Microbulbifer sp. GL-2: one gene and its partner. The protein of the gene in region 1 interacts with the protein of each later gene in a pairwise test. Links are inferred from orthologs where the notes say so. Each region holds a gene or a part of one and is shown in the gene's direction. Other genes may lie near its edges.

Region 1 (5,348 bases):
TCGCTTACATTGTGGCCCCCGCCGGTATAAATCAGCTGGGATATGGGGTCATGCACGGGCTGTTGTTCAAGGCCTCCAAGGTCGACAGCAGCAATATCGGCACTTTTGCCAATCTCCAGGCTCCCGGTGATCTCCTCTATTCCCAGGGCGCGGGCGCCGTTGATAGTGGCCATTGCCAGGGCTTGGTGAGCGGGCAGAGCGGTGGCTCGCATGCTAACTGCTTTTGCCAATAATGCTGCAGTATTGGCCTCGGCAAGTAAGTCCTGGCTGTTATTGCTGGCAGCGCCATCGGTACCAAGTGAAACATTGATGCCGGCATCAAGCATCTCTGTCACAGGGCAGAAGCCTGATGCCAATTTCAGGTTGGAGGAGGGGCAGTGTGCTACGTGAGCGCCACTTGTGCTCAGTAATTCGATATCCCTATCGTTTGTGGCGACCATATGTACACAGAGGGTTTGCGGGCCCATCAGACCAAGGCGCAGTAGTCTCTCTGTTGGGCGCTCACCATTTTCCGCAAGGGCGGCTTCCACTTCTTGATGGGTTTCGTGCAGGTGTATCTGTACAGGGATCTGTGCCTCTGCGGAGCATATGGCGATCCTTTCCATAGTCTGGTCCCCTACCGTGTAGGGAGCATGTGGGGCGAATACGACTTCAATACGCTCGTGTGCCCGGTAATCGTCGCGCAGGGCCAATCCCTTGTGTAACGCCTCTTCGCTGTGACGACTCCAGGGAGTTGGTGCATCTAATATAGGGAATGCGATATGGGCCCGGATACCGCTCTCCCGAGCGGCAATGGCAACAGCTTCAGGGAAGAAATACTGGTCGGAAAAGGTGGTTGTCCCCGATCTCAGCATCTCGGCAATTGCGTGACGACTGCCATCGGCAACAAATTCCGGGCCGACCCAGCGTTGTTCCGCTGGCCAGATATGCTGCTCCAGCCACTCCTTTAGAGGACGGTCATCGGCGTAGCCACGCAACAGGGTCATGGGGGCGTGATTGTGGGTATTAATCAAGCCTGGAATCAGTGCATGTTGATTGAGGTCCACCTCCTGACTCGCCTTAAAGCGTGCTTTGGCTTCAGCGGAGGGCATTAGTGCGGTGATTCGCCCTTGTTCGATGGCCAGAGAGCAATTTTCATACACTTTTTGCTCGGGAATCACTGGAATAATCCAACGTGCGTGAATCAGTGTGTCTACGGATTGGGGCATGGGCGCTCATTGGCGGCGGTTAAAGTGGTTTCAACTTTAGCGGTAGAGCACAGTTGCGGCAACCGGGGCCTGAGGTAGGGGTTACTAGCATTCCCTCCAGCCCCTCCAACGGCGTCAAACTATGCTAGAATCGCCCGCTTATCCGGGCTCAGTACACATGCCCGCGCTATAAAAGGAACGCCGTAAGCCATGGGCGAATTAGCCAAAGAAATCTCTCCGATTAATATCGAAGAAGAACTCAAGCAGTCTTATCTCGACTATGCCATGAGTGTGATAGTCGGGCGCGCACTGCCGGATGTACGCGATGGCCTCAAGCCGGTACACCGTCGTGTGCTCTACGCGATGAGCGAGCTTAAAAACGACTGGAACAAACCTTATAAAAAGTCAGCGCGTGTCGTTGGTGATGTAATCGGTAAATACCACCCGCATGGGGATTCCGCGGTATACGACACCATAGTGCGTATGGCCCAGCCCTTCTCTATGCGCTACACCCTGGTGGACGGCCAGGGTAACTTCGGTTCTATCGACGGGGACAGCCCGGCGGCCATGCGTTACACAGAGATTCGCATGGACAAGTTGGCCCACGAGCTGCTGTCTGACCTCGATAAAGAAACCGTTAATTTTGTCGATAACTACGATGGCTCCGAGCAGATGCCGGAGGTGTTGCCCTCACGCGTGCCGAATCTGCTGGTCAACGGCTCTTCTGGTATCGCAGTGGGGATGGCCACTAATATCCCTCCGCATAATTTAGGTGAGGTGATCAAGGCCTGCCTGGCCTTGATTGAAAACCCTGAGCTGTCCGTCGATGATCTGATGGAGCATATTCCCGGGCCGGATTTTCCCACCGGCGCAACCATCAATGGCCGCGCTGGCATCCTGATGGCATATCGCACTGGCCGCGGGCGTATCTACGTGCGTGCCAAAGCGGATGTTATTCGCGATGATAAGACTAACCGCGAGACCATCATTGTTACCGAGATCCCTTTCCAGCTGAACAAGGCGCGCCTGATTGAGCGTATTGCCGAGCTGGTAAAAGAGAAAAAGATCGAGGGTATCTCCGAGCTGCGCGACGAGTCCGATAAAGACGGTCTGCGGGTTGTGATCGAGCTGAAACGCGGCGAGCTGGGTGACGTGGTCCTCAACAACCTCTATTCCCAGACCCAGCTGGAGAGTGTGTTCGGCATCAATATGGTGGCGCTGGTCAATGGTCAGCCCAAGGTGCTGAACCTTAAAGAGCTGCTTGAGCACTTTGTGCGCCACCGCCAGGAAGTGGTTACCCGCCGTACCGTTTATCTGCTTCGCAAGGCGCGTGAGCGGGGCCATATCCTGGAAGGTTTGGCGATTGCGATTGCCAACATTGACCCGGTGATCGAGTTGATCAAATCCTCCTCCACTCCAGCGGATGCCCGAGAGGCACTTCTGGCCAAGGGGTGGCCTGTGGGGAATGTGGAGCAGTTCCTGGAGCGTGCCGGTGCTGATGCCTGCCGTCCGGATGATCTGCCGAAAGAGTTTGGTCTGCGTGAGGATGGTGCCTACTATCTGTCTCCCGCACAGGCCCAGGCAATCCTTGAATTGCGCCTGCACCGATTGACAGGCATGGAGCATGACAAGTTGCTGGCGGAATACCAGGAGCGATTGGAGCAGATTGCCGAATATCTGCATATCCTGGGTAGTTTCGAGCGCTTGATGGAGGTGATTCGCGAGGAACTGGAGCAGCTGTCAAAAGACTTTGGCGATGAACGCCGCAGCGATATTGTGGCTTCTCGTCAGGACCTGACTGTTGAAGACTTGATCACCCCGGAAGACAAGGTGGTGACCATCTCCCACGGTGGTTACGCCAAAAGTCAGCCTCTAACCGACTACCAGGCCCAGCGCCGCGGTGGTATGGGTAAGTCGGCGACCCAGGTGAAAGATGAGGACTTTGTCGAGCATCTCCTGATCGCGAATTCGCACGACACCATTTTGTGCTTCTCTAACAAGGGTAAGGTGTACTGGCTTAAGGTTTACGAAGTGCCTACTGCCGGCCGCGCCTCCCGCGGGCGCCCAATGGTCAATATGCTGCCCCTGGAAGAGGGCGAGCGCATCAGTAGTCTGATGCCGGTGTCTGAGTATGATGAGGACCACTTTATCTTCTTTGCTACGGCCAATGGCACTGTGAAGAAAACACCGCTGACTGCTTTTGCCCGCCCGCGTAGCGTCGGTTTGCGCGCGATTGAATTGGAAGAGAGCGATCGCCTGGTAGCAACTGCCGTTACTGATGGTGAGCGCGACGTAGTGCTGTTCACCAGTGCTGGTAAGGCCGCACGCTTCTCCGAAGCCAATGTTCGTTCCATGGGACGTGTGTCACGAGGTGTGCGCGGTATCCGTATGCAGGAGGGGCAGCAGGTTATTGCCATGGTAATTCCGGAAGAGGGAGGCTCCGTGATGATGGCCACTGAAAACGGTTACGGTAAACGTACCGCTATTAGTGAATTCCCCACAAAGGGACGCGGTACCCAGGGCGTGATTGCAATTGCAGAGAGCGAACGCAATGGTGCGCTGGTTGGGGCCTGTCAGGTGCATCCGGGTGAAGAGATGATGCTGATTTCTGACCAGGGCACGCTGGTGCGTACCCGTGTCGATGAGGTCTCTGTCCTTGGACGCAACACCCAGGGGGTGCGAGTGATTCGCCTCAAGAGCGGTGAAAAGCTTGTCAACCTCGGGCGTATCGAGGAGACCGAAGACGATGGTGAAGAAACTGGTGGGGAAGAGTGACCCACCTCTCGATACCAATAAGAAAGGCTGCGTTTATCGCGGCCTTTCTTGCCTTTGGCACCCTAAAAAATGCCTAAAAGCGTGATATCTGTCTCCCCCAAAGGCGGTTTTTGCGTCGGCATATCTAGTTGTATTTGAAACCATTTATTGTTTTCTGGAAGTTAGGTCATGAGGAAGTTTAATTTCTGTGCCGGCCCTGCCGCGTTGCCGGAGCCGGTACTGCAGCAGGCGCAACGGGAACTGCTCGATTGGAGTGGTCTCGGCTGCTCGGTAATGGAAGTCAGTCACCGTTCGCCGGAGTTTGTGCAGGTGGCAGAGCGGGCTGAACAGGATTTGCGCGACCTGCTCAATGTGCCTGGAAATTATAAGGTGCTTTTTCTGCAGGGTGGCGCTACAGGGCAATTCAGTGCGGTGCCCTGGAACCTTTTAGGTGCGGGATCGAAGAAAGCAGACTTTATTCACTCCGGACAGTGGGCGGCCAAGGCAATTCGGGAAGCCCGGCGCTATGGTGAAGTGAATGTGATCGCTTCCAGCGAAGATCGCAATTTCAGTTATGCGCCTTCAGCAGATAGCTGGCAGCAGAGCCGTGATGTGGCCTACCTGCACTATACCCCCAATGAAACTATTGGCGGGGTGGAGTTTGATTATGTGCCTGAGGTGGACTGTCCTTTAGTGGCCGATATGTCCTCCAATATTTTGTCGCAGCCGATTCCGGTGGAAAAATTTGGAGTGATCTACGCTGGTGCCCAGAAAAATATTGGCCCATCGGGAATCGCTGTGGCCCTGGTTCGGGACGATCTGCTTGATCGCGCACTGGAAAATATTCCGCGTAGCCTGAGCTGGAAGGTGGCGGCGAATGCCGGTTCTATGGATAACACGCCACCCACTTTTGCCTGGTACTTATCCGGTCTGGTTTTCCAGTGGCTTAAAGCCCAGGGTGGCGTTGAAGCGATGGCGATTCAGGCCGACCTTAAATCCAAGATGCTCTATGAGTTCCTGGATAACAGTGCTTTCTACTCCAGTCCGGTGGAGGTGGGTAGTCGTTCGCGCATGAATGTGCCCTTCGTGCTGGCTGACGCCGGTCTCGACAAGCTGTTCCTGGAAGAGTCTGAGGAGGCTGGGCTGTTGAGTTTGAAAGGGCACCGTTCCGTCGGCGGCATGCGTGCATCGCTGTATAACGCAGTTCCATTGGAGGCGGTGGAATCCTTGGTGGCATTTATGGCGGATTTTGAGGCTCGCCGGGGTTAGAAAGCCAAAAGAATATTGATGAATTCACAGGAAAGTAGAAAGCCGGATGACAGAGGAAACTGCAAGTAGCGACCAGCGTCTGCTGGAGCTGCGCAATCGTATAGACAGCATCGATGCTGAAATCGCACAGCTTATTAG
Region 2 (4,141 bases), 3.3 Mb from region 1 along the record:
GCAGAAGATGCTGGTGTGCGCCATGCGCACGGCTATGGCGCAGTTGGTTTGCCGTCACCGTGAGAAACCGGTGTTCCTGGTGGACGACCTACCGGCGGAGTTGGATGAAAACAATCAACAGGTATTTGCGCACTGGGTCAGCCGTTGCGCAAGTCAGGTACTTGTCACAGGAATTGAAGAGGGCATCACGAGCCGCCCCTGGCGACGACTTGAGGCCCCCTGGAATTGTCCGAAAGTGTTCCACGTGGAACATGGGAATATCAGCGCCGAAGCATCGGCTGCACAATAAGTTGAATGGAGCGAATAAATGTCAGAGCAGCAAAGCTATGACTCGAGCAGTATCAAGGTATTAAAAGGCCTGGATGCGGTGCGCAAGCGCCCCGGAATGTATATCGGCGATACGGACGATGGTACGGGCCTGCACCATATGGTGTTCGAGGTGGTCGACAACTCTATCGATGAAGCGCTGGCCGGTCACTGTGATGAGATCCGTGTAACCATCCATCCAGATGAGTCGATATCGGTATCTGATAATGGTCGCGGTATTCCAACAGAGATTCACTCGGAAGAGGGTGTTTCCGCAGCGGAAGTGATTATGACCGTGCTCCATGCCGGCGGTAAGTTTGACGATAACACCTATAAGGTATCTGGTGGCCTGCACGGTGTAGGTGTCTCGGTGGTAAATGCTCTCTCCAGGGAACTAAAGCTGACTATCCGCCGTGGGGGTAAAATCCACGAGCAGATTTATCACCATGGTGTACCGCAGGCACCGTTGGAAATCGTGGGTGATAGCGATATCAGCGGGACTACGGTACATTTTAAGCCCTCCGCTGAAACCTTTAATAATATCGAGTTCCACTTCGATATCTTGGCTAAGCGCCTGCGCGAGTTGTCCTTTTTGAACTCCGGTGTACGTATCGTGCTGAAAGATGAGCGCACTGGTAAAGAGGAGATTTATGAATACGAAGGCGGCCTGAGTGCCTTCGTTGAGTTCCTCAATCAGAACAAAACACCAGTCAATAAGGTACTTCACTTTAGTAGTCAACGCGAAGATGGCACCGCGGTGGAAGTCGCACTGCAATGGAACGACAGCTTCCAGGAAAACATCTTCTGCTACACCAACAATATCCCCCAGCGCGATGGCGGTACTCATTTGGCGGGTTTCCGCGCCGCTCTGACACGCGGCCTGAATAGCTATATAGAACGTGAAGGATTGGGCAAGAAGGACAAGGTGAATACCACTGGCGACGATGCCCGTGAAGGCCTTACCGCGATTATTTCCGTGAAAGTCCCTGACCCCAAGTTCTCCTCCCAGACCAAGGACAAACTGGTTTCCTCCGAGGTGAAACCAGCTGTCGAGCAGGAGATGGGCCATCACTTCAACGACTACCTGATGGAAAACCCACAGGAAGCCAAGTCTGTTGTTACCAAGATGATCGATGCGGCTAAGGCCCGCGAGGCGGCGCGCAAAGCGCGTGAAATGACCCGTCGCAAGGGCGCCCTGGATATCGCTGGCCTGCCCGGCAAACTGGCGGATTGCCAGCAGAAAGACCCGGCACTGTCCGAAATCTACCTGGTGGAGGGTGATTCCGCCGGCGGTTCTGCCAAACAGGGCCGCGATCGGCGTACCCAGGCAATTCTGCCGCTGAAGGGCAAGATCCTGAATGTGGAAAAAGCGCGCTTCGATAAGATGCTCTCCAGTGCCGAAGTTGGCACCCTGATTACCGCACTGGGTTGTGGTATCGGCAAGAGCGAGTTCAATCCAGACAAGCTGCGCTATCACAGCATTATTATCATGACCGATGCGGACGTAGATGGAGCTCATATCCGCACACTGCTGCTTACCTTCTTCTTCCGTCAGATGCCGGAACTGATTGAGCGCGGTCATATTTACATTGCCCAGCCGCCGCTATACAAAATCTCCAAAGGTAAGCAGGAGCAATACCTGAAGGACGAGGCGGCCCTGACCCAGTTCCTCACCAATGCCGCCCTGGAAGGCGCCACACTGTTCGTAAATCCTGATGCGCCAGGTTTATCTGGAGCCTCCCTGGAAAGTCTGGTGGGGGAATACCGTGGTGTACTGGCCACTATCGACCGCCTTTCGCGGCTCTACCCCGAAGAAGTGCTGCGTAGCATGATTTACCTGCCGAAACTGTCCCAAGAAGATCTGCTGTCCAAGGAGAAGGTGACAGCCTGGTGTGCTCAATTGCAGGAGAAGCTCGCCGACGAAGAGAGCGGCGGTACCCGTCGCCATGAAGTGACCGTACAAGAGAACACCGAGCGTGGCCTGTTCCTACCGCACATTCACATAGTGGCCCATGGAGTTGGTAGCGACTATCTGATCAACCATGAATTCTTCGACTCCGCGGAGTACACCTCCATCTACACGCTGGGGGAAAAAATGGTGGGCCTTCTGGAAGAGGGCGCCTTTATCCAGCGGGGCGAAAAGCAATACGCTGTCGATAGCTTCCCGGAAGTAATGGACTGGCTGATGAATGAGAGTCGACGAGGCTATGGTATTCAGCGTTATAAAGGTCTGGGAGAGATGAATCCGGAGCAGCTATGGGATACCACTATGGACCCCGAGAGCCGCCGTATGCTGCAGGTAACGGTTGAGGATGCCATTGCTGCTGACCAGATCTTTACCACGCTGATGGGCGATCAGGTTGAACCTCGCCGTGACTTTATTGAAAGTAATGCTCTGGCGGTGGAGAACTTAGACGTTTAATTGGCGCAAGCCTATCTTCGACAACTGCACAGTAATTTACTACATAATTAAAGTTGGGAAATTACTGTGCGGCATTTTCCTCACCTGCAGAAGCGTTGTACAAAATTCGGCACATGTAACCGCCCACCAAACAGTGCCACACACCCCTGAAGTTACTGATCCCAGTACACACAATACTAGCTTCAAATTAATTAACGAAAAACGATAAAAAACTACAATTTAAAACTAGAAAAGCCACATAATTATTTTTTTTAAAACGTAAAATATCTATATATTCTGCTAATTAAACCGTCTTAATTTAAAACTAAAAAATACGGACCAAAAAAATGGGGAAACTAATTCATTATATTAGCGGTAGAGTGCGTCAGCTAATGTGGGTTATTGGTGTTTTTTTATTATTTTTTTATGGTTGCACCAGCACACAAAAGCTCGTGAATTCAAAATGGTACGAAATTAAAACTGATCATTTTCGAATCGTTACCAATGATAACCCTAAGCAAATAAAAAAACTCGCTGTAGACTTAGAGCGCTTTCGGGTTTTGCAAAGTGATTTCTTTAGTTCACCCGACCAACAGAAGCTGACTTTATATGCGTTGAATGATCGACTCAGCTTTGAGGGGGTCAGTGGTCGTGAATCTGCACAAAATACAATTGGACAGTTTCATAACACTTCCTATGGAAGTTATGTGTTGCTCAATCTTAATGGAAATCGTTTTCTACCAGATAATCCTGCCCGCCAGACACTATTCCATGAATATACACACTTTTTAACTTACAGTGAAAGCAAGCAGTTATATCCCTATTGGTTTAGTGAGGGCATTGCGGAGGTCTTTTCCACTGTCGATTTCGGTGAGAATAACAAGTACCACTTTGGGAAGATACCCATTGATCGTGCAATCAGTCTTTATCGGAGCAGAGAGATGCCGCTGGATAAGCTGCTTTCCGCAAAAAGGGGCTCACTAAATGTTAGAGATACCGAGGCCCTCTATGCCAGTGGTTGGATGCTAACCCATTGGATGCTCTTTGATACCGATAGAAGTAAAGCCTTGGAGGAATATTTAGAATCCTACAATGCTGGCGCGGACCCGATTACAAGCCTACCCAAGGCTCTAGGGATGACTTTTGAAGAACTCAATGAGCACTATAAAAAATTATCGAAAAGCCAGTTTAATTACTTCACTGATGAGTTTTCCGATCGTAGTGTAATTGAGAGTCCTTCCATTCAGTTGATGGCGAGCAGTGAAGCTGTCGCTGAATTGGCCCATTTTATGGCGATTTCAGAGAAGGGCTCAGAAGCATTAGAAAAATTTATTGCCTATGCAGAAAAGAAGCAGGTTTCCAGCCCATCACTAAAATCAGCTCTAGCGATAGCCCTCACGGGTGAGAGAAACTACACCGAAGCGGGGAAGATAT

What was found. Proteins that work in one complex are often made in the same cells at the same time.
Region 2: the proteins of gyrA (region 1) and gyrB interact in binary tests that used the Escherichia coli proteins (3 or more experiments, as listed by UniProt). The link is inferred for Microbulbifer sp. GL-2 from one-to-one orthologs.

What each region holds. Positions count from the first base shown.
Region 1 is NZ_AP019807.1:4,877,356-4,882,703, reverse strand. What follows is about bases 1,080-4,179. They hold gyrA (DNA gyrase subunit A), read left to right. Parts: upstream 1,080-1,397; coding sequence 1,398-3,962; downstream 3,963-4,179. Other genes in these bases: serC (3-phosphoserine/phosphohydroxythreonine transaminase), read left to right, coding at 4,131-4,179; GL2_RS21085 (TRZ/ATZ family hydrolase), read right to left, coding at 1,080-1,208. Outside these bases: more of GL2_RS21085, read right to left, coding at 1-1,079; more of serC, read left to right, coding at 4,180-5,210; pheA (prephenate dehydratase), read left to right, coding at 5,257-5,348. UniProt on the Escherichia coli protein: A type II topoisomerase that negatively supercoils closed circular double-stranded (ds) DNA in an ATP-dependent manner to maintain chromosomes in an underwound state.
Region 2 is NZ_AP019807.1:1,536,496-1,540,636, reverse strand. Bases 1-3,017 are described here. They hold gyrB (DNA topoisomerase (ATP-hydrolyzing) subunit B), read left to right. Parts: upstream 1-307; coding sequence 308-2,728; downstream 2,729-3,017. Other genes in these bases: recF (DNA replication/repair protein RecF), read left to right, coding at 1-289. Also shown: GL2_RS06710 (hypothetical protein), read left to right, coding at 3,160-4,141. UniProt on the Escherichia coli protein: DNA gyrase negatively supercoils closed circular double-stranded DNA in an ATP-dependent manner to maintain chromosomes in an underwound state.